4 regions of the Mesorhizobium sp. M1A.F.Ca.ET.072.01.1.1 genome follow, and region 1 is predicted to be linked to each of the others. Evidence: predicted binding sites of a transcription regulator. Region 1 holds the regulator's gene; each other region holds the start of a gene.
The links. The regulator PhoB, encoded in region 1, activates phosphate uptake and scavenging genes when phosphate is short. The targets are predictions, from matches to a motif close to TGTCATNNANCTGTCAT.

Region 1 (8,541 bases):
AGATCGAAGTCAAGAACCTCAACTTCTACTATGGCCAGTCGAAGGCGCTGAAGGACATCAACCTGTCGCTGCCCGAGCGCAGCGTCACCGCCTTCATCGGACCTTCGGGCTGCGGAAAGTCGACGCTGCTGCGCGTGCTCAACCGCATCTACGAGCTCTACCCGAAGCAGAGCGCCGAAGGCCAGGTGCTGCTCGACGGCAAGAACATCCTCGACCGCTCGCAGGACCTCAACCTGCTCAGGACCAAGATTGGCATGGTGTTCCAGAAGCCGACGCCGTTCCCGATGTCGATCTACGAGAACATCGCCTTCGGCGTCAGGCTGTATGAGAAGATAAGCAAGGCCGAGATGGACAATCGCGTCGAACAGGCGCTGAAGCGCGCCGCGCTGTGGAACGAGGTCAAGGACAAGCTCAACGCCAGCGGCCAGAGCCTTTCGGGCGGCCAGCAGCAGCGGCTCTGCATCGCCCGCACGGTGGCGGTGAAGCCGGAGGTCATCCTGCTGGACGAGCCGGCATCGGCGCTCGATCCGCTCTCGACCGCCAAGATCGAGGAGCTGATCGACGAGCTGCAGGCCGACTACACGATCGTGATCGTCACCCACAACATGCAGCAGGCGGCGCGCGTCTCGCGGCAGACGGCGTTCATGTATCTCGGCGAGCTGATCGAATTCGACCGGACCGAAAAGATTTTCACCTCGCCCCGCGAGAAGCGCACGCAGGACTACATCACCGGCCGCTTCGGCTGAGTTCATACGAGGACATAACCATGGCCCATACGGTCGCTTCCTTCGACGAGGATCTGAGGCAGATCAGCCAGCTCATCCGCGACATGGGCGATCTTGCCGGCTCGATGGTCGGCGCGTCGACCAAGGCTCTGCTGAATTCCGACAACGCGCTGGCGCAGCGCGTGGTCTCCGACGATGCCATCATGGACGCGCGCCAGCGCGAGCTCGACGATCGCGCCATCACGCTGATCGCCAAACGCCAGCCGATGGCCGACGACCTGCGCAACGTCGTTGGCGCCATCCGGATGGCCGGCGATCTCGAGCGCATCGGCGACCTTGCCAAGAACATCGCCAAGCGCGTCGGCTCGGTCGGCGTCAGCGCCGCGCCGCGCGACCTGTCGCACTCCATCGACTCGATGGCGCAGCTGGTGCTGATCCAGGTCCAGGGCGTGATCGAGGAATACGCGGCCGGCGACGCCACGGCGCTCGCCAAGCTCCGCAACGACGACGAGCGCATCGACGTCAAATACACCGCCGTCTTCCGTGAGCTGTTGACCTACATGATGGAGGATCCGCGCAACATCACGGCTTGCACGCATCTGTTGTTCTGCGCCAAGAATCTGGAGCGCATCGGCGACCACGTCACCAACATCGCCGAGAACGCCTACTATGTGCTGACCGGCACGCAATTGCCCGCGAATCGTCCTAAGCAGGACGAGACGGCGATGTCGGCGCCGGCGGCCTGACAGCGAAGGTGCCTGCTAAATGATCGCGCCACGCATCATGGTGGTGGAGGACGAGGAGCCGCTGGGGGTGCTGCTCCGCTACAACCTCGAATCCGAGGGCTATCAGGTCGAGGTGGTGACGCGCGGCGACGAGGCCGAGATCCGCCTGCAGGAGAATGTGCCCGACCTTCTGGTGCTCGACTGGATGGTGCCGGCGGTGTCCGGCATCGAGCTTTGCCGGCGCCTCAGGATGCGGCCCGAGACCGAACGCCTGCCGATCATCATGCTGACCGCGCGCGGCGAGGAAAGCGACAGGGTGCGCGGCCTCTCGACCGGCGCCGACGACTATCTGGTCAAGCCGTTCTCGACGCCGGAATTCATGGCCAGGGTCAAGGCGCTGCTGCGCCGCGCCAAGCCGGAGGTGCTGTCCAGCGTGCTCAAGGTCGGCGACATCGTGCTCGATCGCGAATCGCATCGCGTCTACCGCAAGAAGAGCGAGATCCGGCTCGGCCCGACCGAGTTCAGGCTGCTCGAATTCATGATGCGGCATCCCGGCCGGGTGTTCTCGCGCAGCCAGCTGCTCGACAATGTCTGGGGCGAGACGATCTATATCGACGAGCGCACCGTGGACGTGCATGTCGGCCGCCTGCGCAAGGCGGTCAACAACGGCCGGATGCCCGATGTGATCCGCACCATTCGCGGGGCGGGCTACGCGATCAGGGAAGACTAGATCCAGGGCACCGAAGGTCTGACGGGTTCTATCTGCGCTGGCGGGTTATCGAGACGCTGGTGCTTCGCCGTCCACGGGCGGAGCACGAAGCGTCGCCACGCGGCGCAGACCCGACACTCCACGCGACTTCCACGCGCCGCGGCGGTGCAGAAATTCTGCTCCGCTCATCCGACGATTGAGGTAATGGCATGGATTCCAGGGTCTCCGCGACGGAGCTTCGCTCCTGCTCCGCCCTGGAATGACGAAGCTGCGGGGCCTTCGCTAATCTCCGCCGTCTGCAGGACGCACAGAAGCCAACGATCGCTATCGAAGCTGCTCAGGCCACGTTCTTGCCCGCTCTTGCCTGCACGCCCGGGGCGAAAATCTCCTGGTCGACGAAGGTCAGCGCGCGCACGGCGCAGCCTTCGCGGATCAACGGCAATTCGTTCGGCTCGGTATCGAAGGAGATCGAGTTTGAATGCTGGCCTCCGGCGGTCTGGCCGATCGCCTCGCGCAGCGCCGGCTCGATCAGGTCGAAGGCGGCGGCGCTGACGCCGACCATGGCGACCGGCGCTGGATCGATCAGCGCGAACAGGCTGCCGAGGCCGAAGCCCAGCGCCTCCCCGGCCCGGCGATAGGCCTCGCGCTCCGGGCCATCCGTCTCGCGCGCCTTGGCGGCGAGCGCCCGCATGTCGGCGTCGCCGACATCGACCGGCTCGGCGTCCTCGCTCATCTTCATGGCGCTGCGCCAGATGGCGTAGTTGCCGGCATAGGCCTCGACGCAGCCGCGGCGTCCGCAACGGCAGAGCGCGCCGCCCGGGCGATGGATCATGTGGCCAAACTCGCCGCCGGAAGAATGTGTGCCGGTGAACAGCTCGCCTTTCAGAACCAGGCCCATGCCGATGCCGTGCGAGAGCAGGATGGCGATGAAATTGTCGCGATAGCGGTCGGGATCGCGCCACTGCAGCGCCACCGCCATCATGTTACAGTCGTTTTCCATGGTGGCCGGAATGCCGAATTCCTTTTCCAGGATGTCGGCGAAGGGAATGTCGGTCAGCGGCGTGATCGGCGACCATAGCATGGCGCGGGCATGGGAATCGGTGATGCCCTGGATGCCCATGGCGATGCGGGCGACGCTGCCGACGTCGAGGTCCGGATCGTCCAGCCGGCGCCGCACGATCGCCAAGCATTCGCCGATCAGCTCGTCGCGCGGCATGGTGAGCGTATCGAGGCGGCGCTGCTCCTCGGCGATGACCTGGCCCGCATAATCGATAACGGCGACCGAGAGGAAATTGAGCGACAGCACCACCGTTACCACCGCTGCCGCCTCAGGCTTGAGCGCGAGGCCCACCTGTGGCCGGCCGCGCTTCAGAGACGCGGTCTCGCTCGGCTTGCTCTCGGCCAGGATGCCTTCCTGGATCAGGTCGGAAGAGATCGCCGAAATGGTCGAATGGCTGAGCCCGGTGGTCGCGGCGATTTCCGTGCGCGACGGCTGGCCGGCCCGGCGCAGGGCCGAGAGCACCATGGCGCGGTTGCGCCGGCGCAGATCGTCGTGGCGGATTCCGACCGACATTTTTTCTCCTCCCAGTCAGCGCGGCCTCTCGATCATGCACAGGACCCGGCGACGCGCCAGATCGATTCACCCGGACGCCGGCACCCGAACCGTCCGGGTTTTTACAAGTTTCGGTGGACGCGGGCTGCGCCTCCTCCGAACTGTTCCCCGATAGTGGCAGAAGCGGTCGGCACTGTCATTATTTATTACGGGTCTCGAAAAAAAGTACGCGACACGTCAAAAACCGTCAGAATTGCAGTTGACAGCGCCCTAGCCTTGGATCAGTATTTTTTCGAGGCTCGAAAAAAAGCCTTTGCATGGTCTTCGGGCCAATCTGGGTCGCGCCGCGAGGGGCGCAGGGAGGATATCATGAAGAGATTCGCAGCCGCCATGCTGGCGGGGGTCGTCATGTCGTTGACGTTGGCGTCGGTCGCCGAGGCGAAGGACAAGGTGATCGGCGTCTCGTGGTCCAATTTCCAGGAAGAGCGCTGGAAGACCGACGAAGCGGCGATGAAGAAGGCGATCGAGGCCGCCGGCGACAAGTACATATCCGCCGACGCACAGTCCAATCCAGGCAAGCAGCTGACCGACGTCGAAAGCCTGATCTCGCAGGGCGCCAATGCGTTGATCATCCTGGCGCAGGACGCCTCGGCGATCGGGCCGGCGGTGCAGAAGGCACTCGACGAAGGCATTCCGGTCGTCGGCTACGACCGCCTGATCGAAAACAAGGACGTGTTTTATCTGACCTTCGACAACAAGGAAGTCGGCCGCATGCAGGCCCGCGAGGTGTTCAAGGCCAAGCCCGAGGGCAATTACGTCTTTATCAAGGGCTCGGGCGCCGACCCGAATGCCGATTTCCTGTTCTCCGGCTCGATGGAAGTGCTGAAGGAAGCCATCGACAGCGGCAAGATCAAGAATGTCGGCGAGGCCTATACCGACGGCTGGCTGCCCGCCAACGCGCAGAAGAACATGGAGCAGTTCCTGACCGCCAACGACAACAAGGTCGACGCGGTGGTGGCGGCCAATGACGGCACCGCCGGCGGCGTCGTCGCGGCGCTGACGGCGCAAGGGCTGGCCGGCACCGTTCCGGTCTCGGGCCAGGACGGCGACCATGCCGCGCTCAACCGCATCGCGCTCGGCACCCAGACGGTGTCGGTGTGGAAGGACGCGCGCGAGCTCGGCAAGCACGCCGCCGAGATCGCCTCGCAGCTCGCCGACGGCAAGAAGATGACCGACATCGCGGGCGCCAAGGACTTCACGACGCCTGGCGGCAACACCGTCAAGTCGCTGTTCCTGACCCCGGTCGCAATCACCAAGGATAATCTCAACCTCGTCATCGACGCGGGTTGGATCAAGAAGGATGAAGTCTGCGCGGGCGTTGCCGCCGGCAGCGTCGCGGTCTGCAACTAAGCTGGCCGTCAGGTTCAAACGCAGCGCCGCGGCCCAACGGCCGCGGCGTTTCTCCAAAGGCTTTCGGGCGTACTGAAGCCGGAGACCATTGGGGCAGTTCACTGTCCGGCAGGATCGCCGAACTGCTCCAGCCGTTTGTTTCCGCGCAATTCCAGGCGGCTACGCACTTTTTCCTGGAATTGCTCTAGCATCGTGGTCCGGCATCCGCGCCAGACGGCAAGCCGGTGGGAGGAGATCATGACCGACACGACCTCTGATACGCCGGCAAACCCGGCGGCGGATCGCGCGCGGGCTTCCGAACTGAGCACCGTCGGGCGCTTCCTCAAGGCGACCGAGCTCGACACCCGCATGCTCGGCATGGTCGGTGCGCTGCTGATCATCTGGATCGGCCTGCATGTCATCTCGAGCCTGCGGCTCGGCGTCAATCCGCTCGATTTCGACAGCCGAACGTTCCTGACGCCGCGCAACCTGTGGAACCTGTCGGTGCAGACCTCGGCCGTGGCCATCATGGCTTCCGGCATGGTGCTGGTCATCGTCATGCGCAACATCGACCTCTCCGTCGGATCCGCCGAGGGTTTGATCGGCATGGTGATGGGCTTTGCCCAAGTGCATTTCCTGGTGCGAATGGTTGGGCTCGAGCTTGGCAATCCCTGGATCTGGGTGCTGGCACTGTTGATCGGCCTGGCGCTCGGCCTGCTGATCGGCGCCTTCCAGGGCTTCGTCATCGCCTATCTCGAAGTGCCGGCCTTCATCGTGACGCTTGGCGGGCTGCTGGTCTGGCGCGGTGCTGCCTGGTGGGTCACCAGCGGCCAGACGGTGGCGCCGCTCGACGCCACCTTCCAGCTGATGGGCGGCGGACCGGCCGGCTCGATCGGCGCCAAATGGAGCTGGATCGTCGGGATCGTCGCCTGCGTTGCCGTGGTGTTTGCGCTGTTCAACGGCAGGGTGCAGCGCAAGCGCTTCCGTTTCCCGCTGCGTCCGATCTGGGCCGAGACGCTGCTCGGCGCGGTCACCTGCGCAGTCATCATGGGCGCGGTGTGGCTGGCCAATTCCTATCCGTGGCCGGTCGGCATCGTGAACCGCTATGCCGCCGCCAAAAACCTCACCGTCCCCGAAGGCGGCCTGTTCATTGCCCACGGCATCGCCATTCCGGTGCTGATGGCCATCGCCGTCGGCCTCGTCATGACTTTCATCACCAAGCGTACTCGCTTCGGCCGCTATGTCTTTGCCATCGGCGGCAATCCGGAAGCGGCCAACCTTGCCGGCATCAACACGCGCTGGATCACCATGAAGGTGTTCATGATCATGGGCGTGCTGGCGACGATCGCCGCGGCGATCTCGTCGGCGCGGCAGAATTCATCGACCAATGCGCTCGGCACGCTGGACGAGCTCCTGGTCATCGCCGCGGCGGTGATCGGCGGCACCTCGCTCGCCGGCGGCTCGGGAACCGTGCTCGGCGCTATGCTTGGGGCGCTGCTGATGCAGTCGCTGCAGTCCGGCATGGTGCTCCTCGGCGTCGATTCGCCGCTGCAAAGCATCGTCGTCGGCGCCGTGCTGGTCATCGCGGTCTGGCTCGACACCATCTACCGCAAGCGGGTGTGAGGAGGCAGCATCATGGCAGACAAGAACGCTCCCGCCGGCGCCGCGCTGGTCGACATGCGCAACATCTCGATCGCCTTCGGCGGCATTCGCGCCGTCGACGACGCCTCCATCGATCTCTTCCCCGGCGAAGTGGTGGCGCTGCTCGGCCATAACGGTGCCGGCAAGTCGACGCTGATCAAGATACTGTCCGGCGCCTACAAGCGCGATGCCGGGCAGATCTTCGTCAACGGCGAGGAGGCAGCAATCTCCAACCCGCGCGACGCCAAGAAATACGGCATCGAGACGATCTATCAGACGCTGGCGCTTGCCGACAATGTCGACGCCGCCGCCAATCTGTTCCTCGGCCGCGAGTTGATGACCGCCTGGGGCACGCTCGACGACGTCGCCATGGAGGCCGAAGCGCGCAAGGTGATGGGCCGGCTCAATCCGCGCTTCCAGCGCTTCAAGGAGCCGGTGATCAAGCTGTCCGGCGGACAGAGGCAGTCGGTGGCGATCGCGCGCGCGATCCTGTTCAACGCGCGAATCCTGATCATGGACGAGCCGACGGCAGCGCTCGGCCCTCAGGAGACGGCCCAGGTCGGCGAACTGGTGCGGCAGCTCAAGGCCGACGGCATCGGCATCTTCCTGATCAGCCACGACATCCATGACGTGTTCGAGCTGGCGGACAGGGTCTGCGTCATGAAGAACGGCCAGGTCGTGGGCACGGCGCGCACCAGCGACGTGACCCAGGACGAGGTGCTCGGCATGATCATTCTGGGCAAGTGCCCGCCGGGCGCCATGCCAGGCCCGGGAGCGCTGAAAATCGCGGCCTAAGACCATAAATTGGTTGGCTAATTTGCGACTTGTTTGATGAGCCAATCGCGGCGTTGGGTTGGCCTTGCCATTGTATTGGCGCGGAGACTTGCCCATAAAGGTGGCCAACCGTCCATGGGCCGCACCCTGCATTGAAAAAGCTTTTCCCGATCGTCGCCTTCATCGCCGTCGCGCTGATCAGCCTGACGATGGCGGGGTTCGCCTATTTCGCGACCCAGGAGGCGGCGCGCATCAAGTTCGAGGGAACCGCCGACGATGCGCTCAACCGCATTGAGAGCCGCATCGACCTGCATCTGTCGCTGCTGCGCTCGACCGAGGCGCTGTTCGATGCTCGAAACGGCGATATCACACGCGGCGAGTTCAAGGCCTTCCTCACCGCGCTCGACATCGACGACAATTTCGCCGGACTGCGCGGCATCGGCTTCCTGAGGCTGGCCAAGGCCGGCGACGAGGCCACGCTCGAGCGCGACATCCTGCGCGCTCGCGGTTCGGCCCACCCGGTCTATCCGGCCATCACGCAGCAGCAATGGCGCACGCCCATCGTGCTTTTCGAGCCGCTCGATACCTCCAACCAGTCGATCATCGGCTTCGACATGTTCAGCGACCCGGCACGGCGGGCGGCAATCGAGAAGGCCATGGCCGACGACCAGCAGCATGCCAGCGGGCTCGTTCAACTTGGCCAGGGACAAGGGCTGGAGCAGACCTTCCCCGGATTTCTGGTCTTCGTGCGGCTGAACGTGGAAACGGCCCCGGACGTCATCGATGCCAGCCGCTCCTCGACCGCCGGCTTCCTCTACGCCTCCTTCCGCGCACGCGATCTGTTCCAGGTGGCGCTCAGCAAGGCTCCGCTGCTGCCGGTCAACGTCGAAATCTTCGACGGCCAGCCGGGTGCCGGCAATCTCCTGTTCCGGTCGGAGGCGCCGCCGGCCGAATCGCTCGGCGGAAAGCTGCTGGCGCGCCGGGATATCGTCGTGGCCGGCCGACCCTGGACTGTCCTGTTTCGGC
Region 2 (8,541 bases), on a different contig from region 1:
CGCCGTCATGCAGCGGAAGGCGCCGTCGCCGTCCTCGGCCGGGGCGGTGATGTGATAGGCATCGCCGGTCAGGCCGTAGCCGGTGACCTCGGCATAGATCTTTGCGCCGCGCGCCTTGGCGTGTTCGAGCTCTTCCAGGACGACGACGCCGGCGCCCTCGCCCATGACGAACCCGTCGCGGTCGCGGTCATATGGGCGCGAAGCGATCTCGGGCGCATCGTTGCGCTCGGTGGAGAGCGCGCGGCACGCGGCGAAACCTGCCATCGAAAGCCGGGTGATCGGCGCTTCGGCGCCGCCGGCCACCATGACGTCGGCATCGCCCCAGATGATCAGACGCGCGGCATCGCCGATGGCGTGCGCGCCCGTCGAACAGGCGGTGACGACAGCATGGTTCGGGCCTTTCAGCCCGTGCCGGATGGAAACCTGGCCGGAGACCAGGTTGATGATCTGTCCGGGGATGAAGAACGGGCTGATGCGGCGCGGGCCGCGCTCCTTCAGGATCATCGCGTTCTCGGCGATGCCGTCGATGCCGCCGATGCCCGAACCGATCAGCACGCCGGTGGCGCACTGGTCCTCATGCGTCTCGGGCTTCCAGCCGGAATCGGCCAGCGCCTCGTCGGCCGCCGCGATGCCGTAGAGGATGAAGTCGCCGATCTTGCGCAGTTCCTTCGGCTCGAGCACGGCCTCGGGATTGAAGGTGCCGTTCGAGCCGTCGCCGCGCGGAATGACGTGGGCGATCTTGCAGGCAAGGTCGTCCACCTCGAATTCGGTGATGCGGCAGGCGGCGCTGCGGCCGGAAAGCAGTTCCTTCCAGCTGTGCTCGACACCCATGCCGAACGGCGAAAGCAGGCCAAGGCCCGTGACGACGACTCGCCTCATCGCAGGTCCTCCCCGGCGATACCCGCGGAAAGCCTCAGGCCGAGGCCTTATCGATATACTTCACGGCATCGCCGACAGTCAGGATGGTCTCGGCGGCGTCGTCTGGAATCTCGACGCCGAACTCTTCTTCGAACGCCATCACGAGTTCGACCGTATCGAGGCTGTCCGCGCCCAGATCGTCGATGAAGCTCGCCTGCTCCGTCACTTTGTCGGCATCGACGCCGAGATGCTCGATGACGATCTTCTTGACGCGCTCTGCGGTGTCACTCATTTGGGGCCTCGTCTTACGTTGTGTTGTCTTCGTTAGCGGGCGGAATGCCGCTAATCAAGCTGAAAGATGGTCTTGTGGGAAACGCAACGCCACAGGACCGGTTTTTGCCCGAACCGCCGGGTTGCCGGCCGCATTACACGAAAAACAGCGGGCGTCCAAGCCGAAATGGCTGTTTTCACAGGCGCCCGGAGCTCGGTCGCCCAGATTGTGAGATTCAGCTCAAGCCGAGCCGAAAATGGCGGCTTGCGAGGGCCGGAGCGGAAGCGCAGGAAGCCGCCGTTTGCAGGCCGGCATCACCTGAATCTCAAATACCCTAGATCATCGCCATGCCGCCATTCACGTGGATGGTCTGGCCGGTGACATAAGCCGCCTCATTGGACGCGAGATAGGCGACGGCCGAGGCAACCTCGGCGCTGGTGCCCATGCGCCGGGTGGGAATCGCCGCCATGATGGTTTCTTTCTGCTTGTCGTTGAGCTTGTCGGTCATGGCCGATTCGATGAAACCCGGGGCGACGCAGTTGACGGTGATGTTGCGGGTGGCGATCTCCTGCGCCAGCGACTTGGAAAAGCCGATCATGCCGGCCTTGGAGGCGCAGTAATTGGTCTGGCCGGGATTGCCGGTGACGCCGACCACCGAGGTGATGTTGATGATGCGGCCATGGCGGCGGCGCATCATCGGATGGGTGAGCTCACGAGTGAGACGGAACACGGCGGTCAGGTTCACCTCGAGCACGGAATCCCAGTCGGCGTCCGACATGCGCACGAACAGGCCGTCCTTGGTGATGCCGGCATTGTTGACCAGGATGTCGACGCCTTCGAGATCGGCCTCCGCCTTCTGGCCGAGCGCCTTGACCGCGTCGCGGTTGGTCAGATCCGCCGGGAAGAGCTTTACGCGGTTGCCGAGCTCGCCGGCCAGCGTTTCCAGCTTCTCGACGCGGGTGCCGTGCAGGCCGACGATCGCGCCCTGGCTGTGCAGCACCCTGGCGATCGCCTCGCCGATGCCTCCCGATGCACCGGTGACGAGCGCCTTACGGCCGGTCAGTTCGAACATTGCTTCAACCTCATTCTTCCGGACGCCCCGCGAGCGACCCTCGTTCCGCATTTGTCACGTTGTCCAGGCCATATCAGAAGTTCTCGGCGCTCACGACCGATTCTTCACCAGGCCTGATCCGCTCCAGCACTTCCGCAGCCAGGTAATAGTCCTCGAGATCTTCGAGTCCACGCTCAACGAATTGACGCAGGTATTCGGCTCTGCTTCGACCAGTCATCGCCAAGAGATCGTCGAGGCGATGCTCGAATTCGGGAGAAAGACGGATGGAAGTAAGAATGCCGCACCTGCCGGCAAGAGTTCCCTGTTTATCCTAAAGCAGCCAGCGCCGCCTCGACTTCCGCCGCCGTGCCGATGGCGCCGGTCGCGATATCGCGGTTGACGCGTCGCGCCAAGCCCGACAGCACCTTGCCGGCGCCAACCTCGTAAAGCGTCGCGACACCTTTGGCGCCGAACCATTCCACCGTCTCGCGCCAGCGCACGCGGGCGACGACTTGCTCGACCAAGCGGCGGGCAATCTCATCCGGGTCGCTGGTCGGCGTGACCGAAACATTTGAGACGATGGGAACCACCGGCGCGCTTTTCGCGACCCCGCCCAGCGCCTCGCGCATGATATCGGCGGCCGGCGTCATCAATGCCGAGTGAAAAGGTGCCGAGACCTGCAGCATCAGCGCCCGCTTGGCACCCTTTTCGGTGCAGAGCTTCGCCGCCAGTTCGACGGCCGCCTTGGCGCCGGAAATCACCAATTGGCCACCGCCATTGTCGTTGGCGATCTGACAGACAGAGCCTTGTGCCGCTTCGGCGCAGGCGGCTTCGACATCGGCCTGCTCCAGCCCGATGATGGCGGCCATGGCGCCCTCGCCCGCCGGCACCGCCGCCTGCATGGCGTTGCCGCGGGTGCGCAACAGCCGCGCGGCATCGGCCACGGATACGAAGCCGGCTGCGGCAAGCGCCGAATATTCGCCGAGCGAATGGCCGGCGACATAAGCCACCTTGCCGTTCAACAAAAAACCGCGCGATTCCAGCGCCCTTACGGCCGCCAGCGACACCGCCATGAGCGCCGGCTGGGCATTGGCCGTCAGCGTCAGCGTTTCTTCCGGCCCTTCCCAGATCAGCTTCGACAGTTTCTCGCCGAGCGCCTCATCGACTTCCTCGAAGACATGGCGCGCTTCGGGAAAGGCATCGGCGAGGTCCTTGCCCATGCCGACGGCCTGGCTGCCCTGTCCCGGAAAGGTGAATGCGACGGCCATGTTAGCGTCTCCAGCAGCTGGTTTTTCCCTGCCTCTGGCGCAAGGCGGACGGCCAAGTCAAGCCCGCAAGCGCCAGTTCAGCGACTGTTCCAGCCGGGACAACGGCCGAGTTCCCTGTTCTGAAAGGCTTTTTGGCGATCACACCTGATGAAAACCGCTCACGAATCGTTTGCTGGCTCTTCTTATTTCCGCCACAGGCGCTAGCTTTGTGTGACATTTCGATGACAGTGGCGTGACGCGAGTGGAAGACGCGTGACATGGGCCGGGGAAGCAAAGTGGCTAGGATCAGGAAAGGCGCGGCCAAACCCGCGCCGCAATTTTTGGAAGACGATCCGTCCACCGGCTATCTGCCGGGGCGCAGATGGCCGATTGTCCGCTACGGCCTGGCGACGCTGCTTGCCTCCGCCCTTCTGGTGTTCGCCATCGAATGGATTGTGCGCGGCGACTTCTTCGGCACAGTCGACTTCTTCCTGCAGCCCTTCAAGCCCGGCTGGACCACCATCATCGTTTTTTCGCTGGTGCTGATCGGGCTCGACGCCATACTCGGCCGCAGCCATCAAAGCCTGATGATCGTCGCGCCGGTGACATTGGCATTGGCCTTTGTCGGTCACCAGAAATCGCACTATCTTGGCGATCCGCTCTACCCGACCGATTTCCTCTATGCCCGCCAGATCATGGCGCTGATGCCGCTTCTGGTGCGCGAGCGCCCCTGGACGGCAGTGCTGCTTGCGGCGGCGATCGTCGCCAGCCTCGCGCTGCTCGTCTATGGCTGGCGGCTCTGGCGCCGGCGTGTGCCGATCCTCAGCCGCAAGGGACGGCTGGCGCGCTTGACGCTTGCCGTGCCGCTGCTCGCCTTCTTCGTCTCGATCATGGACTACGCCACCTTCTCGTGGACGCGCGACAGGCTGCAGATCATCCCGATCATGTGGGACCAGAAGGAGAACTATGCCTCCAACGGCTTCGCGCTCGCCTTCGCGCTCAACGTGCCGATGGCGCATGTCTCGGCCCCGCCCGGCTATTCCGAGAAGACGATGGATGCGATCGCGCGTCCCGGGGTTGCCGCCTCGGTGCCCGACCAGAAGCCCGATATCATCGTGGTGATGAGCGAATCCTTCTGGGATCCGACGGAGCTTCCCGGCGTCAGCATCAAGCCCGATCCGATCCCGACGGTGCGCGCGCTGCGCTCGGGCTCGATGTTCTCGCCGGAATTCGGCGGCATGACCGCCAATATCGAGTTCGAGGCGCTGACCGGCTTCTCCAACGCCTTCCTGCCGGCGGGCTCGATTCCCTATCAGCAATATGTGCGCACGCCGACGCCGTCGCTGGCGACTTTCCTGAAGAGCGAAGGCTATAGGGCGCGCGCCATCCACCCGGGCACCAACTGGTTCTGGAACCGGGGCGCCGTCTACGCCGATTTCGGCTTCAGCGACTTCCGCTCGGAAGAGACGCTGCCGCCGATGGAAAAGCGCGGGCCGCTGGCCTCCGACGCGGCGATGACCGACGAGATCATGCGCGAGGCCGATGCCAGCGAAGAGCCGGTATTCCTGTTCGCGGTCAGCCTGCAGAACCACGGGCCCTACGAGCCCTACCGCTATTACAATCCGACCCATAGCGTCGACGCGCCGATCAGCACCTGGGCGCGGGAATCGCTGCTCTCCTATGCCGAAGGCTCGGCCGACGCCGATCGCGGCCTGCAGCGCCTGATCGACTGGGCGAAGAAGCGCGAGCGGCCGACCATCATCGCCTTCTTCGGCGACCACCTGCCGCCGCTCGGCCCGGTCTATGTCGAGACCGGCTTCCTCAAGGACAATGTCGCGCCGCGCAAGGAGCCGACGCCCGAGGCAGCGCTCGAGCATCACGACACGCCGCTGATCATCTGGTCGAACCGCTCCGGTCCGGTCGAGAATCTGGGCTCGGTGAGCCCCGCCTTCCTGCCCTATCATATCCTTACCACGGCCGGGATCACCCACCCTTATTACACCGGCTTCCTCGGCGCGCTGCGCGAGCACTACCGGGTGGTTGACCGCAACCTTTTGCTGTCGCCCTCCGGCGAGGCGACGCCCGACTGGGCTAGGCAGAAGAAGATCGATCCGAAGATCAACGACTTCCGGCTGATCCAGTACGATATGATGTTCGGCAAGCGCCGGGTCGCGCCCGACTTCTTCCCCGAGACGGTAGTCCCGCTCGTCGCGCATATGAGCTGAGTGGATCGCCTTCCGACGAATGGCCGACCTGCGGCCCGCGGGGTCAGCCAATTCCCGCAAGCGCCGCCAGGCCTGCGACACTGCGGAGCCGCCGGCCCTCTCTCCCGCCCTTGCCTTCCTCACGAATTGATGTATAGACGCCGGCAATCTGCCGGTCCTTGCTGGGGGCTGAACGGAGGGCCGTGGCCTTAGAGGGCCGCGTCATGAAGCCAGAAGCGCTTTGGGCCTCCCGTGTCTCCGCTCTCGACCGTCTCGTGATGCTCCTTTCTTCCCCGCGCGCCTTTGCGACCGGGTCAGACAAGTTGCAGAGGCTTAGCCGCGAGGGCCGGTGAGAGAAACGAAGAAAGGCAGAAAAACATAATGGCTCTTTACGAACATGTGTTTCTTGCCCGGCAGGACCTGTCGCAGCAGCAGGTTGATGCGCTTGTCGAACAGTACAAGGGCGTCATCGCCGCCAATGGCGGATCGGTCGGCCGGATCGAGAACTGGGGACTGAAGTCCCTCACCTACCGGGTCAAGAAGAACCGGAAGGCTTACTACACGCTGATGGACATCAACTGCCCGCCGGCCGCGCTCAACGAAATGGAGCGCCAGATGGGCCTGTCGGAAGACGTGCTGCGCTTCCTCACCATCAAGGTCGAAGCGCATGAGGAAGGCCCCTCGGCGATGATGCAGAAGCGCGAAGAGCGCTCCGAGCGCGGCGGCTTCGGCGACCGCGACCGTGGCGACCGTGGCCCGCGTTCGTTCGGCGATCGCGATCGCGGCGACCGTGGCCCGCGTTCGTTCGGCGACCGTGATGGTGGCGACCGTGGTCCGCGCCGTCCGCGCGAAAACGTTGAAGGGGGTGCAGAATAATGGTCGACATCAACCAGATCCCGACCCGGCGCCCGTTCCATCGCCGCCGCAAGACCTGCCCGTTCTCCGGCGCCAACGCTCCGAAGATCGACTACAAGGACGTGCGTCTGCTGCAGCGCTACATTTCGGAGCGCGGCAAGATCGTGCCGTCGCGCATCACCGCCGTCAGCCAGAAGAAGCAGCGTGAGCTCGCCAAGGCGATCAAGCGCGCCCGCTTCCTCGGCCTGCTGCCCTACGTGGTTCGCTAAGCTATTGATGCGGGCGGCTTGCCGCCCGCTTCGGCCCACGGCGACGGGCGCCGCGATGGGCAGGCTCAAATCCCGAGTTGAGGCCATAAACCTCTAAGTGCCGAAACAGGCAGGACAGCGACACCGGCGAAGACGCCATTTGCTTCCTGACCTGTTCCCAAAGGAATCCGCCGTCATCCGCGATGGCGCCAAACCAAAGGAACGAAACCATGGAAGTCATTCTCCTCGAGCGCATTTCCCGCCTCGGCCAGATGGGCGAAACCGTCAAGGTCAAGGATGGGTTCGCCCGCAACTTCCTGCTGCCGCAGGGCAAGGCGCTGCGCGCCAACGAAGCCAACAAGAAGAAGTTCGAGGGCCAGCGCGCCCAGCTCGAAGCCCGCAACCTCGAGCGCAAGTCGGAGGCTTCGCAGATCGCCGAGAAGCTCGACGGCAAGAGCTTCATCGTCGTGCGCTCGGCCGGCGAAACCGGCCAGCTCTACGGCTCGGTGTCGACCCGCGACATCGCCGAACTGCTGACCGCCGAGGGCTTCTCCGTCAGCCGCAACCAGATCGAGCTCAACCAGCCGATCAAGACCATCGGCCTCTCCAACGTGGCGATCGCGCTGCATCCTGAAGTCGAGGTCACGGTGACGCTCAACGTCGCCCGTTCGGCCGATGAGGCGGAGCGCCAGGCCAAGGGCGAGACGCTGACGACGGCCGAAGCCATCTATGGCGAAGACATCAACGACAACGCCCGGCCGGAGAACTTCTTCGATCCGAACGCCGAATTAGAAGGCGGCGAGGACAACGCCTGATCGACAAGGCGGGAGCCGCGCTCCGGCTCCTCCTGCGTCCAGCGCCGACTGGACCAACGCCCGGGTCTTCGACCCGGGCTTTTTTGTGCCAATAGGAACTTTTCTAATCCCTATATCTTGTTGCAGATTACGGCGTGGCGCGTCGATTGGACGCGGGCGATGCGCTGTGGCACTTTCGATTTGGCATTCGGTCCGACTGCCGGATGGTCCGTCTGAGGGGACATTTGGTCATGAACATCCTGTTGAAACACGTTCTCGAACGGCTGGTGCGGACCGGCGACCTCAAAGTGACCGGGCCGAAAGGCACGACGCATAAGTTCGGCGACGGCAGCGGCGAACCGGTACACATCCACATCAAGACCATGCATGCCGAGCGCGCGATCACCTTCGATCCGATGCTGGCCGTGCCCGAAGCCTATATGGACGGCGAACTGGACATCCCCGAGGGCGGCGTCCTCGGGGTGATGCGGATCGCTTTCCAGAACATGGGCAGCGGCGGCATCGACGTGACCTGGTCGAAGGCCATCGAAGGTCTGCGCCATGCCTTCCGCCGCTTGCAGCAGATCAACACGGCGTCGAGATCGCGTCGCAACGTGCAGCGCCATTACGACCTCTCCGGCGAGCTCTACAAGCTCTTCCTCGACGAGGACATGCAGTATTCCTGCGCCTATTTCGAACAGCCCGACATGACGCTGGACGAAGCGCAGGTCGCCAAGAAGCGCCACATCGCCGCCAAGCTGAGACTCAAAGCCGGCCAGACGGTGCTCGATATCGGCTCCGGCTGGGGCGGCCTCGGGCTTTATCTCGCCAAGGCCTTCGACGTCGACGTGCAGGGCGTGACGCTATCCACCGAGCAGCAGGGCGTCTCCACCGACCGCGCGCATGCGCTGGGCCTGCAGGACCGCGCGCATTTCGACCTCAAGGATTATCGCGCGCTCAACGAACGCTTCGACCGCATCGTCTCGGTCGGCATGTTCGAGCATGTCGGCGTC
Region 3 (8,541 bases), on a different contig from region 1:
GGACGCATGGCCTCGCCCTTACGCACCGCAGCGCGGGTATTTTATTTCATACGCAACATCACCCGCGATGTGGCGCCGCAGGCTCTCTTTCGCCAGCGGCTTGCGCGCCGGCTGGAGCAGGCACGGCTCTCCAGCAAAACGGTCCGTGATCGGGTCAACTACTACAACCGGCTCGACCATAGCTTCGTGTCGAGCGCGGCGGCGGTGCCCGCCAGTCAAATACCCAAGTTCGGGAGCATGTACTATTACGACCTGAAGGAGTTCGCCCGCTACTTCGATCGCCACCTGCTCATCGATCTCGAGTTCGGCGACGTCGTCGACGTTCCGGCGGTGCCATCAATCGTCAAGGATCGCCCGATCCGCAACGACAACGGCAACGCCGTGATCATGAAGCTCGACAAGTTCCGCCATTTCAACATGCCAAAGGACAATCTGTCCTTCGCCGACAAGCGCCCGATGGCGGTCTGGCGCGGTCATTTCAACAATCCGATCCGCAAACGGTTCGTCGATGCCGTGCGCGACCTGCCGTCTTGCGATGCCGGCTCGCCCAAGCCTAGCGCCCCGGAGAACTATCGCAAGCCGTATCTCACGATCGCGCAGCAGCGGCAGTTCCGCTACATCGTCTCGCTCGAAGGCAATGACGTGGCGACGAACCTCAAGTGGATCATGAGCTCGAATTCGCTCTGCCTGATGCCGCCGCCGACCTACGAAACCTGGTTCGCCGAGGCTGAGCTCGAGGCCGATGTCCACTACGTGCCTCTGGCGTCGGATTTTTCGGACGTCGCCGACAAGATCGCCTATTTCGAAAAGCACCCGGCGGAAGCCCAACGCATCATAACGGCGGCCAACGCCTATTGCCGCCGGTTCAGCAACGAAAAGGACGAGCGGGCGGTATCGCTGCTCGTCCTCTACAAATATTTCGTGCTCAGCGGCCAGGTCGAACCCGACCCGGAAGTCTGGCGTTTTATCGCCGGCTGACCTCCGCGCCTTTCGGGCGCGGAGCACGGCGCGAATTCTCAGATATCGCTGCGGTCGAGCACCAGGTCGGCGGGGCCGAACCGGTTCTTGGCGGTGAGCTGCTGGTGCCAGTAGGGATAAAGCACCGGCGGCCGGCTGACGTCGTCGAGGCGCAGGCGCTCGTCCAGGGACAGCGTCAGGCTGGCCGCGGCGAGGTTGTCCTTGAGCTGGGCTTCGTTGCGGGCGCCGATCACCAGCGAAGAAACGGCCGGGCGGCCGAGCAGCCAGGCAAGCGCCACCTGTGCCGCCGAAACGCCGCGCGCCTTGCCGATTTCGACCAGAACGTCGACGATCCGCCACAACCTGTCCTCGTCGCGGATCGGCGGTTCGGACCAGCCGCCAAGCTGCGGGCCGTCGGGCTGTCGCGGCGGTATTTGCCCGACAGCAGGCCGCCGGCCAGCGGGCTCCACACCAGCACGCCAAGACCCTGGTCGACCGAGATCGGCAGCAACTCGTACTCCGCCTCGCGCGCTTCCAGCGTGTAGTGGATCTGCTGCGTGACGAAGCGCGGCTGATGATGGCTGTCGCTGATCGAGAGCGCCTTCATCACCTGCCAGCCCGAATAATTGGAACAGCCGACATAACGGACCTTGCCCTGGCTGACCAAAGTGTCGAGCGCAGCGATCGTTTCCTCCAGCGGCGTGACCCCATCCCACTCATGCAGGAAATAGATGTCGATCACGTCGGTCTTGAGCCGCTTCAGGCTCCTCTCGCATTCCCGAATCAGGTGATGGCGCGACAGGCCTTCGTCGTTGGGGCCGTTTCCGATCCGCATGCGCGCCTTGGAGGCGATGAGCACATCGTTCTTGCGCTTGCCGCCGAGCGCCTCGCCGACGATCTCCTCCGACAGGCCGTTCGAATACACGTTGGCGGTGTCAATGAGATTGATGCCGGCATCGATGCAGGTATCGATGATGCGGCTCGCCTGCGAAAGATCCGAATTGCCGACCGCGGCGAACGGGCCCGTCCCGCCGAAGGTCATTGTGCCAAGGGTCAAAGTCGAAACCTTCAGGCCGGAACGGCCAAGCGTGCGGTATTCCATGTCAGGTCCTTGCGATTTGTTTTGAAGAGGCGCGCCGTCGCGGGCGCCGGGAAGAGGCGAAGTATTTGTAGGACAAATCGGGCGGCTTGTCGCCCCGCCATCGATACGGGCCGATCACATATCGGCTGGTCCAGCGTTGCCGGCTCCTGCTCGCAATAAAACCGTCATTGCGCGTCTGTATCTCAGTCGGCTTACGGAGTTGTGCTTCCGGCCGCGGCCGGAGCGCATCCGAGGCGAAAGTGGCTGACAGGCAGGAGCTGCGCAATGAACGAGGTCAAGACGAATTCCGGAGCCAAGGACTGGCTGGAAGCCGAACTCGAGGACACGCTCGACGAGGACTACGAGCTGGAGATTTCCGAACCCGCGCTCTCGCTCGAGATCGCCAGGATCTACAAGAAGTCGCATCCGCCCTCCATCGAGCGGACGACCTATTTCCGCGAGCTGCTGCGTCTGCAGTCGGAGCTCATCAAGCTGCAGTCCTGGGTTGCCTACCACAAGAAGAAGCTGGTGGTGATCTTCGAGGGACGCGACTCGGCCGGCAAGGGCGGCGTCATCAAGCGCATCACCCAGCGCCTCAATCCGCGCATCTGCCGCGTCGTCGCGCTGCCGGCGCCGACCGAGCGTGAAAGATCGCAATGGTATTTCCAGCGCTACGTGCCGCATCTGCCGGCGGGCGGCGAGATCGTGCTGTTCGATCGCTCCTGGTACAACCGATCGGGCGTCGAGCGGGTGATGGGCTTTGCTAATGCGGATCAGGTCGAAGAGTTTTTCCGCGACGTGCCGGAATTCGAACGCATGCTGGTGCGCTCCGGCATCACGCTGGTGAAATACTGGTTCTCGATTACCGACGAGGAGCAGCAGATGCGCTTTTTGATGCGCATCCACGATCCGATGAAGCAGTGGAAGCTGTCGCCGATGGACCTGCAGTCGCGCGTGCGCTGGGAACAATACACCAAGGCCAAGGAAGAGACCTTCGCCCGTACTAACATCAAGGAAGCGCCGTGGTTCATTGTCGAAGGCAACGACAAGAAGCGGGCCCGACTGAACTGCATCGATCACCTGCTGCAGCAAATGCCTTACGAAGACGTGCCGCATGAGGAGATCACGCTGCCGGAGCGCGTCTTCAACCCGTCCTACGAGCGGCAGGTGCTGCCGCGCGAGCTTTATGTGCCGGAAAAGTATTGAGCACTTCCCCATCTCCCACAGGGGGAGAAGGGGGAGCCGAGCTTACGCCCGCCCGATCATCACATGCGTCGCGTAGGCGGTCGCGACCTGGCTGGTGCAGCGGTAGCCGAGCTTCGGCATGTCCAGCCCGGCGAAAAGATGCTCGCCGGAGCCGAGCAGGATCGGCGAGACCGCGAGATGCATCTCGTCGATCAGGCTTTCCTTCAGATATTGCCGGATCGTGGCGACGCCGCCGCCGACCCGCACATCCTTGTCCTTGGCGGCCGCCTTTGCCTGTTCGAGCGCCGAATGGATGCCGCCGGTGACGAAGTAAAACGTCGTGCCGCCTTCCATTAAGATCGGCGCCCGCTTGTGATGGGTGAGCACGAAGACCGGCACGTGATAGGGCGGGTTGTCACCCCACCAGCCTTTCCAGCTCTCGTCCGGCCATTCGCCGCGGACCGGCCCGAACATGTTGCGGCCGAGGATCCAGGCGCCGACATTCTCGAAACTGCGCACGGCGAAGCTGTCGTCGATGCCCTTGGTCCCGCCGTCTTTGCCGATCACCATCTCACGAAAGGTGCGGGTGCCGATCATCCATTTATGCAGTCCTTCGCCGCCGACGCCGAGCGGGCTTTCGAGAGTCTGATCGGGGCCGGCGCCGTAGCCGTCCAGCGACAGGGTAAAAGCGTTGACGCGCAGCTTTGACATGATCGCCTCGTGAACTAGTTGTATTTTGCAAGCAGTCATGGGGTAACTTAACTGATTGCATAATGCAAGCGGAATTTTCCGGCGAGCGATCGTCTCGTCGGGCGGCGCCCAGGTGACGCTGCGAGAATTTAAGATTTCGCCTGGGCCTAGCCCCTCAGCATCTCCGCTACGGTCGGCGCGAAATAGGTGAGGACGCCGTCGCAGCCGGCTCGCTTGAGGGCGAGAAGCGATTCCACCATCGCCTTTTCGCCGTCGATCCAGCCATTGGCGCTGGCCGCCTTGATCATCGAATATTCGCCCGACACCTGGTAGGCGAAGGTCGGCATCTGGAACTCGTCCTTCAGCCGCCGGATGATGTCGAGATAGGGCAGCCCCGGCTTCACCATCAGCATGTCGGCGCCTTCGGCCAGATCCTGCTCGGCCTCGCGCACGGCTTCATCGGAATTCGCGTGGTCGATATAATAGGTCTTCTTATCGCCCTTGAGCAGGCCGGCGGTGCCGACTGCCTCGCGATAGGGGCCGTAGAAGGCCGAGGCGAATTTCGTCGCATAGGACATGATCGCCACGTCCTGGAAGCCGTTGGCGTCCAGCGCGTCGCGGATCGCGCCGATGCGGCCGTCCATCATGTCGGACGGCGCGATGATGTCCGCCCCGGCGGCTGCCTGGATGACGGCCGCGGCCGTGACCTGCTCGACGGTTTCGTCGTTGACGATGATGCCGTCGCGCAGGATGCCGTCATGGCCATGGCTGGTGAACGGATCGAGCGCCGCGTCGGTGATGATGCCGATCTCCGGCACCGCATCCTTGATGGCGCGGGTGGCCCGGTTGATGACATTGTCGGGATCGAGGATATGCGAGCCCGTCTGGTCGCGCAGCGAAAGCTCGATGTTGGGGAAAGTCGCGATCGCCGGGATGCCGAGCTTGGCGGCGCGCTCCGCTTCCTTCACCGCGAGGTCGACCGACAGACGGTAGACATCCGGCATGGCGGCGATTGGCTCGCGCACATTTTTGCCCTCGACGACGAAGATCGGCCAGATCAGATCGTTCACCGAGAGCTGGTTTTCCTGCACCAGCCGGCGCGACCAGTCGGCCTTGCGCATGCGCCGCAGCCTGCGGCTGCCTGTGATCTCGTCGACGCTGCGGGCGCCGGCGGGCTTTGCGGGGGTGAACTTGTTCATCGCCAAAACTCTGTTGTCGTCCCGGCTTTTACCATGCGCCCCTGCCGCTGACCAATGCGACACGATTGTGCCAGTTGCTTCCGTGAAGAACGAGGGAGGGATCGCCGGCGCTGGAGCACTTCCCTCTTCCTTCACGGGGAAAAGGTGGCGCAGGCGGATGAAGGGCAGCGCCGACGTTTACGGCTGTCCATTCCCCGACAGAATCTGTGCCGCGCCCTTCACAGCCACGCGAAAAGCCTCGTCGAAGCTGACGCCGCGCACCTGCCATTGATAGGTTTTGCCGTGTTCGGCCAGCCGCCAGTCGGCGATCCAGCCCAGTTCCTTGTCGTTCCATACGATGCTGCCGGCGAGCGCCCGGTCGGCACCCGCCTGCCGGGCGAGCTGGTCGAGCTTTGCCATATCGGCAGTGCGCAGCGCCTTGTCGTCGAGGCCGGCGAGCTGGTTAGCCTTTGGAAAGCTGACATGCACCGAGAGCGGCGCCGTGGCGTTGGCAAAGGATTCGCGCATTGACTGGCCGCGATCCTCGTCGGCCGTCAGCACGAAATGTCGCGCCCCTTGCTCGGCCGTTATGAAGACGGCAATCAGCGGCCGCTCGCCCTGCCATGGCTTGCTGCCGAGCTGCGCCAGGAGCTTGTCGACGACTGTGGGCTTGTAGAGGCAGGTGAGATCGTGCGGCCGGTCATGCGTGCCTTGCTCGTCATGGATCGGAACGCCTTCCAGCCGGTCGCGGTAGCGGAAGGATTGGACGAAGTCAGCCGCCTTATTGCGCAGCGCCAGCATCTCCGGCTTCTGCGTCAGCCGCTGATCGCCTGAAACCTTGACCAGCACCTTGTCCAGGCAATCCCTGAAGCCGATCTCGCGATTAGGCTCGCCGGTGCCGGTGACGATCGTCTGCGCCAGGTAGAGTTCGGAGGCTGCCTCGGCGGCGGCCGGCGCAACTCCCAGAAAGAGGAGACCTGCCAATCCAGCAACGAGACGAGAAACCCCAGCCATGTCGATTAGCTCGAAATCTGTCGCGCCGCCTACGCGCGACACTTTGCCGGTTACCTAACACCGGAAGCGGCTGGCCGCCAGCGCGGCGATGCTGCCATTGACGCATGCCTATGCCGCCTTTAGCACTTCAATCCCTCTGGAAGGGCGGAGAGGAGGATTCTCTGGCGATGGATTTTGGCGGAGGCGACGAGATTCGCTTCGAGCGTCTAGGCAAGGCGGGCGTCGTCACACTGACGCGGCCGCAGGCGCTCAATGCCGTCACCCATCGCATGGTCAAGGCGCTTGGCAAGGCGCTTGACGCCTGGGAGGGCGATGCCGGCGTCGCCGTCGTCGTCGTCAAGGCTGAGGGCAGGGCATTTTCCGCCGGTGGCGATATTCTGCACATTTACGAGGCGGGCCGCGCCGGCAAGCCGCCGGTCGACTTCTTCGCCGACGAGTATCGTCTCAATGCCCGCATCGCCCGTTTCAGGAAACCCTATGTCGCGCTGATCGACGGCATCGTCATGGGCGGCGGGGTCGGCATTTCCTTCCACGGCTCGCACCGCGTGCTGACCGAGAACGCGCAATTCGCGATGCCGGAAGTCGGCATCGGCTTCTTCCCCGATGTTGGCGCCAGCCATTTGCTGCCCGATCTCGGCGGCAGCTTCGGCATGTATCTGGGGCTGACAGGAAACCGCATCCGCTATGGTGATGCACTGTGGTCGGGCCTCGCCACCCACACGATCAAGGCCGAGGACCAGGCGGGGCTGCTTGACGAGCTGGCCACAAGCGGCGACGCGAACGCGGAGTTGCGCGATTTCTTCACACCCGCAAGACGCGAGACCGAGCGGCAGGATCTGGAATCGATCGCCCGCCATTTCTCGCAACCCTCGCTCGCCGCTATCGTCGCCAGCCTGGAGCGGGCATCCGCCACCGACGCTTTCGGCGCCAAGACGCTGGCAACGATCAGGACGCGCTCGCCGACCAGCCTCAACGTCGCCTGGCGCGAGATCAGCGCCGGGTCGACGCTGTCGATGGACGAGTGCATGAAGATGGAGTTCCGCATCCTCAACCGCATGCTGGCCGGCCACGACTTTTATGAAGGCATCCGCGCCGCCATCATCGACAAGGGCTCGAAGCCGGAATGGCGGCCCGCCAGCCTCGATGCGGTGAGCGCGGCCGATGTCGACGCGTATTTCGCGCCGCTCGGGGCCGGGGAGCTCGAGCTGTGAGCGAGGTCACCTCCAGGCGCGTGGTGCTGCAGCCCTCGACCACCGAGATCATCTTCGCCTGGTTCCAGCGGGTCATTGCCGGCTACTGCCTGCTGTTCGGTGTCCTCTACTGGGTCCGGCTGATCGGCATCTATCCGGGCGAGCTCTGGCGCTTCGATCTGATGCCGGTGCACTGGCAGGTGGCCGCGGCCACGCTTGCCGTTTTCTTTCCTTTCGCCGCCGCGGGCCTTTGGATGCTTGCCTCCTGGGGGCCAGTGATCTGGTTCATCTGCGCGGCGACCGAGACCGTCATGTATGCCGGTTTTCCCAATCTCTTCGGCCACCGGATCCTGATCGTCGTCTCACATGCCTGCGTGGCGCTGCTCTACATCGTCTTCCGCGTGGTCATCTGGCTGCAGAAGCGCCAGCTCAGGCAATAGCTTGCCGGGCGGCGTAAGGAACCTAGATACGGGGTCGGCGACTGCCCCAAAACCCTTGGCTAAATCTTTAGGTTAATTGTTCTTGCTCGTATGACCGTTCGTTAAGCCTCTTTCGAAACCTCTTACCGGTAAGCTCTTGTTAGCCCTGGCGTTTAAGTCGAATTTTATGAGTATTCGATAGTGTCGCGATCAAGGTGAAGAACAAAAAATCACCGGGCGACAAACGAGAGGCAAAGACAATGATCAATTCGCGTCCGGCGGCGAAGACCGCCAACGTTTCCGACGACCGCCGCGAGGCGATCCGTTCGCTGTACATGGAATCGCTGCAGCTGGTGGAGCGTCTGCATCGCCGTCTGCTTGACGTGATCAAGGACGAGTTCGACCGCAACGGCCGCTCCGACATCAACGCCATCCAGGCGCTGCTGCTCTTCAATATCGGCAATTCGGAGCTGACCGCCGGCGAGCTGCGCTCGCGCGGTTATTATCTCGGCTCGAACGTCTCCTACAATCTGAAGAAGCTGGTCGACCTCGGCTTCATCAACCACCAGCGCTCGCGCATCGACCGCCGCTCGGTCCGCGTCTCGCTGACGCCGAAGGGCAACGAGGTGGCCGAGGTCGTCGCCGGCCTCTACGAGCGCCATGTCGGCTCGATCGAGGCCGTGGGCGGCATCAACACCGACGAGTTCAAGCAGATGAACCGCGCGCTCCAGCGTCTGGATCGCTTCTGGAACGACACGATCGCTTACCGGATGTAAGCGGATTCGAAATCTGAGACGATCGAAGCCGCGCCGAAGAAGCGCGGCCGG
Region 4 (6,116 bases), on a different contig from region 1:
TCGTCTCGGCAAGTCCGAGCCCGTCGACCATTTCTCCGGGCGAAAGCCAGCCGAACGAGGTCACCGCGGCTTGCGCGACATAGGCAAGAACCGCATAGGCGCCGCCGAAGGTGACGACCGCCATCAGGCTGAAGAAGCCGCCGATCTGCGCCCATACGCTCCCCGCCCCTGCCAGCACGGCGATCAGCGCCACCGGTCCGAGCCAGATCGGCAGCCAGATGGCGATGGTCCGGGCTGCGTGCCATTTGGTCGGCACGGTGTGGCCGAGCTCGCCGCGCTCGAACATCAGGTCGACCACGCCGCCTCTGTCGGCGGCGGCGTTGCCCTTGCCGTGTGCCGAGCCCGAAAACAGCCCTGGTGCAAAGCGATTGCCGACCCAGCCAATGAGTCCCGCCGCAAGCACGATCAGCGGAAACGGCAGCTTGAGGACATAGATGGCGAGAAAGGCCGCCACCGCGATGGCCACCATGACCCGGTTCTTCAGCGCCCGCTTGCCGATGCGGATCACCGCTTCGACGACGACCGCCAGCACCGCCGCCTTGATGCCGAAGAACAGCGCCTCGATGACCGGCGCGTCGTTATAGAGCATGTAGAAACTGCTCAAGGCAAGCATGACCAGTGCGCCCGGGAGCACGAACAATGTCCCGGCGACGAGGCCGCCGGCCGTCCGGTGCAGCAGCCAGCCGATATAGACGGCAAGCTGCTGCGCCTCGGGACCCGGAAGAATCATGCAGTAGTTCAGAGCATGCAGGAACCGCTCCTCGCCGATCCAGCGGCGCTCCTCGACCAGTTCCTTGTGCATCAGGGCGATCTGCCCGGCCGGCCCGCCGAAAGAGAGCAGGCCGATCTTGGCCCATAGCCGCGTCGCTTCACTGAAGGTCGGCACAGCCGGGACACCGACCGGCTGCGCGGCGCTGTCCTTGGCAAGCACGGTCATTGTTGCTTACCCCCAGCCGGCCAGTTATGCGTCTCGTCCGTGGCGTCGCGGCACCAGCGGAAGAAAGCGTCATAGAGCAGCATGCCGGCTTCGAGCTGTTCCAGGTCGTCGCGGAACATGCGCGACAGGCCGAGCGACGCGGCGAGAAACCCGGCAGCCTGCGGCACCAGGTCGAGACGCGCTGTATCCGCGCCGCGCACGATCAGCGCCAGACGATCGAGCGCCTCGGTGCGCAGGCCGAACTCCTCGATCATCGTGTCGAAGGTGCAATGATTGCCGCGATGGCTCCAGAACACGCCTTCGATGTCGAAGGGCACCGCGGCGAAGCGGTCCGCGACCAGGGGCACCTCGGCCGGGTCGACGAACAGGAACACGGCGCCAGGATCGACAAATCGCCGGATCAGCCAGGGGCAGGCGATGCGATCGACCTTCGGCCGGGAACGTGTGACCCATACGGTGCGACCCTTCCCGTCGCGGGGCGGAATGGCGTCGGCCGCGACTAACGGCGCCTTGGCGGCGGCCCAGGCCGCGAAACCGCCTTCCAACGATTCCGCCGGAATGCCCTCGTGGCGCAGCCACGCGGCAACGCCTTGCGAGAGCTTCTCTCCGCGCTGGCAGATGACCACGATCTTGGATCCGGAGAAGTCGGCCCCCCAGGTCGAGACGGTTCTGAAGTCGCGCCGGTAAGAAGCCGGCAGCAGCCGCGGATCGGCTTGAAAGTCGTCGTCGATGCGTACGTCGACGAGACGAGGTGCATCCGGCAAGCCGACCAGTCGGGCAAGCTGCGGCACTGTGATCTGAGTTGTTGACGGCATGGCGTCCACCTCCTGAACGAAGAGAGTTTGGACGCGATCGTTGGGCTGACGCCTCACGGGGTCGTCGCGGGGAACCCCTTAGCCAGGATGCTGGAACGCTCCCCTACGATTGTCAAGAATTCTTGTCGAGGGAGGCGCGGCCCCGCACCTTCTTTGGAGGCTGCACTTACTGCGCCGTCCAACCGCCATCCATCGGCAGGGTTGTGCCGGTCATCTGCTTGGCCGCATCCGAGCACAGGAACAGCGCCAGTGCCGCCAGTTCCTCAACGCTGACGAACTCTTTGGTCGGCTGCGCGGCAAGCAGCACATCGTGCTTGACCTGTTCCTCGGTCATGCCGCGCGCCTTCATCGTGTCGGGGATCTGCTTCTCGACCAGCGGCGTCCAGACATATCCGGGCGCGATCGCATTGACGGTGATGCCATCCTGCGCGACTTCCAGCGCCACCGTCTTGGTCAGGCCGGCAATGCCGTGCTTGGCCGAGACATAGGCCGACTTGAACGGCGAGGCGACCAGCGCATGCGCCGAGGCCGTGTTGATGATGCGGCCCCATTTGCGGCTCTTCATGCCCGGCAGCACCGCCTTGATGGCATAGAAGGCGGCAAGCAGGTTGATGCGGATGATTGCTTCCCACTTGTCGTCGGGGAACTCGTCGATCGGCGCGACATGCTGGATGCCGGCATTGTTGACCAGGATGTCAAGGCTGCCGAACGCCTCCTCGGCCTCGCGGATCATGGCGGTGACCGCCGCGCCGTCCATCATGTTGGCGCCGGAATAGCGGCACTTGACGCCGAAATCCCTCTCGATGCCGGCGCGCTCCTTTTCGATCGCCGCGGCATCGCCCAGGCCGTTGATGGTGATGTTGGCGCCCTCGGCGGCAAAGGCGCGGGCGATTGCAAGGCCGATGCCGCTGGTCGAGCCAGTGACGAGCGCATTCTTGGAAGACAGGGAACCCATGGCAGATCTCGCACGTGGAGGGAGGGACTGTTGACCACATAGTTTGTGCGCCGCAACATAACAATGCCATGCCCGTATTTCGGTGCGATTACAATGTTGTGATGCAGTTCGAGCGACAGGAAGCTGGCGGTCCTAGGGCGTACATGGCACTGTCATGGTGCCGTGCAACATAATCCCTGTGCGTGTCGCGTGTGTCATTCCTGAAGGGTGAACAGCTTGGAAATCGCCGAAGTCGTGAAGCGCGCCTATGCGATGCCGCTTACCAACCCTTCCTTTCCGCCAGGCCCCTACCGTTTCTTCGACCGCGAATACATCATCATCACCTACCGCACGACGCGCGAGGCGCTGGAAGCCGTCGTGCCGAAGCCGCTCGAGATCGATGAGCCGCTGGTCAAGTATGAGTTCATCCGCATGCCGGATTCGACCGGCTTCGGCGACTATACCGAGACCGGTCAGGTGATTCCTGTGCGCTTCGGCGGACAACATGGCGGCTATGTCCATTCCATGTATCTCGACGACGACGCGCCGATCGCCGGCGGCCGCGAGCTCTGGGGATTCCCGAAGAAGCTGGCCAGCCCCAAGATCGTGCATGAGGGCGAAGTGGTGGTCGGCACCCTCCACTATGGCAGCGTGCTCTGCGCCACCGGCACCATGGGCTACAAGCACCGCGAGGCCGACCACGACCAGGTGCTCGCCTCGCTCGCCGCGCCAAACTTTCTGGTCAAGATCATCCCGCATGTCGACGGCAGCCCGCGCATCTGCGAGCTGGTCCGTTACTACCTCACCGACGTGACGCTGAAGGAAGCCTGGACGGCGCCGGCCGCGCTCGACCTTCGGCCGCACGTCATGGCCGACGTCGCCAAGCTGCCGGTAGTGGAGGTGGTCTCGGCCGTCCACTTCATCGCCGATCTGACGCTCGGACTGGGCGAGGTCGTTCACGACTATCTCGCCGGCCGGTCCGCGACCAGCGCAATCCAGCCGGAGAAGGCTCGTGCTTGAACGCACCCCAAAAAACACGGCAGCCGCCACCATCGAGGAAATAACGGCGCAATACGACCGCATCGCCCTGGTGTTCCAGGGGGGCGGCGCGCTGGGCGCCTATCAGGCCGGTGTCTATCAGGCGCTCTCCGACGCCGGCTGCGAGCCGACCTGGCTGTCCGGCGTCTCGATCGGCGCGATCAACGCATCGATCATCGCCGGCAACGAGCCGAGCCGGCGCCTGCAGCGGCTGGAGCAGTTCTGGCAGACGGTCTCGGGCCGGAAGATCTGGGCCTATACGCCCGAAGGCGACATCTATCGCGACATCCGCAACCGCACTTCTTCGTGGATGACGATGACTATGGGCCAGCCCGGCTTCTTCAAGCCACGCCATCCCAATCCCTGGTTCCAGCTGCCGGGGGCGGAAGGCGCTACCAGCTTCTACGACACCGCCGAGCTGAAGGACACGCTGGAAAGCCTGATCGACTTCGACATTCTAAACGACGGTAAAAAGCGGCTGAGTGTCGGCGCCGTCAATGTCAGGACCGGCAACTTCGTCTATTTCGACACCGACAAGGTGCGCATCGGACCGGAGCACATCATGGCGAGCGGCGCGCTGCCGCCGGCCTTCCCCTCGATCCGCATCGAGGGCGAGTACTACTGGGACGGCGGCATCGTCTCCAACACGCCGCTGCAATATCTGCTCGACCAGAAAGAGGACCGCACCTCGCTGGTCTTCCAGGTCGACCTGTTCAGCGCTCGCGGCGTGCTGCCGCGCGGCATGGCCGACGTGCTGTCGCGTCACAAGGACATCATGTATTCCAGCCGCACGCGCCAGAACACCGACAATTTCCAGCGCATCCATGCGCTGAAGATGAAGCTGCTCGATGCACTGAAGCGCGTTCCGCCGGAATTTCTGATAGAGGGCGAGAAGGAATTGATTGCCGACTATTCCGACGCCGGCGTGGTCAACATCGTCCACCTGATCTACCAGCACAAAGGCTACGAAGGCCACGCCAAGGACTATGAGTTCTCGGGCACCTCGATGCGCGAGCACTGGGAGATGGGCCTCGAGGACACCGAACGGACGCTGCGTCACAAGCAGTGGCTGATGCTGCCGACCAATGTCGAAGGCGTCGCCATCCACGACCTGCATCGCGAAGACCCGACCTGATACCTTTCATTCGGCAACTATGACCGCGCCGTCGGAAAAATCCGGCGGTCTTTTTGCGTACCGGTGAGCGCTCGCTCCACGCACTGGATACAAATGAAGAGAGCGCCGCGAAAGGCGCCGTCTTTGTCTCAGCGTCTTTGCCGCCGCTGATGTGAGCCTGCGACCTATCCGGCTATCTTGAGAAGCGAGGAAACCAGGAGCTTGTGCTCCTGCTGCGACAGCACGTCTGAATCGAAAAGATTCATGCTGCGTAGCCCCTCGATGGCGAGGAAACAAACCAGCAGCGAGCCGAGGTCGTCCGTTTCCCCCTTCAGCCTTTCGAACAGCTGCCGTTTGAACGCTTCGATCGGCGTGAGGAATTCCGGATCCTCGGCGATCGCGGAGAACATCCAGGAGGCCGAAGGTTTCGGCTTCTCGCAATCATCGGCCGAGAGCCGTATGTAGGCCGCGAGCGCGCTTTCATCGCTTGCCTCGGCCGTGCGTTCTTCGAGCGCCTGCTCGAAAGCACTGAGGTAATTCTCGACCAGCCCCTGCATCAGCTTGGCCTTGGTCGGGAAATTGTAGAGCAGACCGCCCTTCGACACGCCGGCCCGATTGGCGATGGCGTCGAGCGACAGGCTTCCCGGGCCCGCCTCGCGCGCCACGTCGGCTGCCGCTGCAAGTATCCTGTCGCGCGAGTTTGCCCTGCGAGCTTTCATCACGCCTTCCCTTACATTAGGCCTTGTGGAATTGACAAGACCGTCCAGACGGTACAGTAAGGCGCCCGCAATTTGAAATCGGGATTTATCGTCGATATGTGTCCCGGCAATTGACGTTGCCGGTTGCCGGCTCGAGGGGAACTATCCGTGAAGCGCTTCTTCATCATCACCGGAATTCTGCTGCTGCTCGCCGTGGTGTGCGCCGGCATCGTCGGCTTCAACCTGTTTCGCGACAATGCGATCAAGCAGTTTTTCGCCACCATGAAACCGCCGGCGGCGACAGTGTCGACCATCGTGGCGAAGCCTTCGAACTGGACGCCCGGCGTCGAGGCGATCGGCACCGTCAACGCCGTGCGCGGCGTCGACCTGACCGTCGAGACCGCCGGCATCGTCAAGGACATCCTCTTCCACGCCAACCAGAAGGTTGCGGCCGACGCTGTGCTTCTGCAGCTCGACGATGCCGTCGAGAAGGCCGATCTGGTGGCACAGAAGGCTCAGGCAGCATCCGACCAGGCGGCGCTGACCCGCGCGCTGGAATTGCAGCGGCGTGGCGTCGGCA

Region 2: EOA32_RS18020 (LTA synthase family protein) is a predicted target of PhoB. The motif match lies at 3,659-3,675, and genes of this name have one in related genera.
Region 3: ppk2 (polyphosphate kinase 2) is a predicted target of PhoB. The motif match lies at 2,211-2,227, and genes of this name have one in related genera.
Region 4: EOA32_RS31055 (acetoacetate decarboxylase) is a predicted target of PhoB. The motif match lies at 2,784-2,800, and genes of this name have one in related genera.

The regions. Positions count from the first base shown of each region.
Region 1 is NZ_RZSF01000138.1:304-8,844, forward strand. Features, by position in the region: gene pstB (phosphate ABC transporter ATP-binding protein PstB) at 1-746, shown strand, start outside; gene phoU (phosphate signaling complex protein PhoU) at 767-1,471, shown strand; gene phoB (phosphate regulon transcriptional regulator PhoB) at 1,491-2,180, shown strand; gene EOA32_RS19335 (ROK family transcriptional regulator) at 2,497-3,732, opposite strand; gene xylF (D-xylose ABC transporter substrate-binding protein) at 4,081-5,121, shown strand; gene EOA32_RS19345 (sugar ABC transporter permease) at 5,359-6,723, shown strand; gene EOA32_RS19350 (ATP-binding cassette domain-containing protein) at 6,736-7,536, shown strand; gene EOA32_RS19355 (CHASE domain-containing protein) at 7,668-8,541, shown strand, end outside.
Region 2 is NZ_RZSF01000122.1:3,747-12,287, reverse strand. Features, by position in the region: gene fabF (beta-ketoacyl-ACP synthase II) at 1-879, opposite strand, end outside; gene EOA32_RS18040 (acyl carrier protein) at 914-1,150, opposite strand; gene fabG (3-oxoacyl-[acyl-carrier-protein] reductase) at 1,464-2,201, opposite strand; gene EOA32_RS18030 (ribbon-helix-helix protein, CopG family) at 2,275-2,478, opposite strand; gene fabD (ACP S-malonyltransferase) at 2,507-3,448, opposite strand; gene EOA32_RS18020 (LTA synthase family protein) at 3,706-5,652, shown strand; gene rpsF (30S ribosomal protein S6) at 6,013-6,507, shown strand; gene rpsR (30S ribosomal protein S18) at 6,507-6,755, shown strand; gene rplI (50S ribosomal protein L9) at 6,965-7,549, shown strand; gene EOA32_RS18000 (cyclopropane-fatty-acyl-phospholipid synthase family protein) at 7,780-8,541, shown strand, end outside.
Region 3 is NZ_RZSF01000089.1:1,864-10,404, forward strand. Features, by position in the region: gene EOA32_RS14865 (glycosyl transferase family 90) at 7-978, shown strand; partial or broken gene EOA32_RS14870 (aldo/keto reductase) at 1,017-2,059, opposite strand; gene ppk2 (polyphosphate kinase 2) at 2,324-3,244, shown strand; gene EOA32_RS14880 (dihydrofolate reductase family protein) at 3,287-3,934, opposite strand; gene hemB (porphobilinogen synthase) at 4,081-5,112, opposite strand; gene EOA32_RS14890 (DUF2066 domain-containing protein) at 5,290-6,105, opposite strand; gene EOA32_RS14895 (enoyl-CoA hydratase/isomerase family protein) at 6,273-7,316, shown strand; gene EOA32_RS14900 (DUF6163 family protein) at 7,313-7,735, shown strand; gene EOA32_RS14905 (winged helix DNA-binding protein) at 7,975-8,490, shown strand.
Region 4 is NZ_RZSF01000344.1:408-6,523, reverse strand. Features, by position in the region: partial or broken gene chrA (chromate efflux transporter) at 1-937, opposite strand, end outside; gene EOA32_RS31065 (sulfurtransferase/chromate resistance protein) at 934-1,752, opposite strand; gene EOA32_RS31060 (3-hydroxybutyrate dehydrogenase) at 1,919-2,707, opposite strand; gene EOA32_RS31055 (acetoacetate decarboxylase) at 2,924-3,706, shown strand; gene EOA32_RS31050 (patatin-like phospholipase family protein) at 3,699-4,859, shown strand; gene EOA32_RS31045 (TetR/AcrR family transcriptional regulator) at 5,024-5,557, opposite strand; partial or broken gene EOA32_RS31040 (efflux RND transporter periplasmic adaptor subunit) at 5,705-6,116, shown strand, end outside.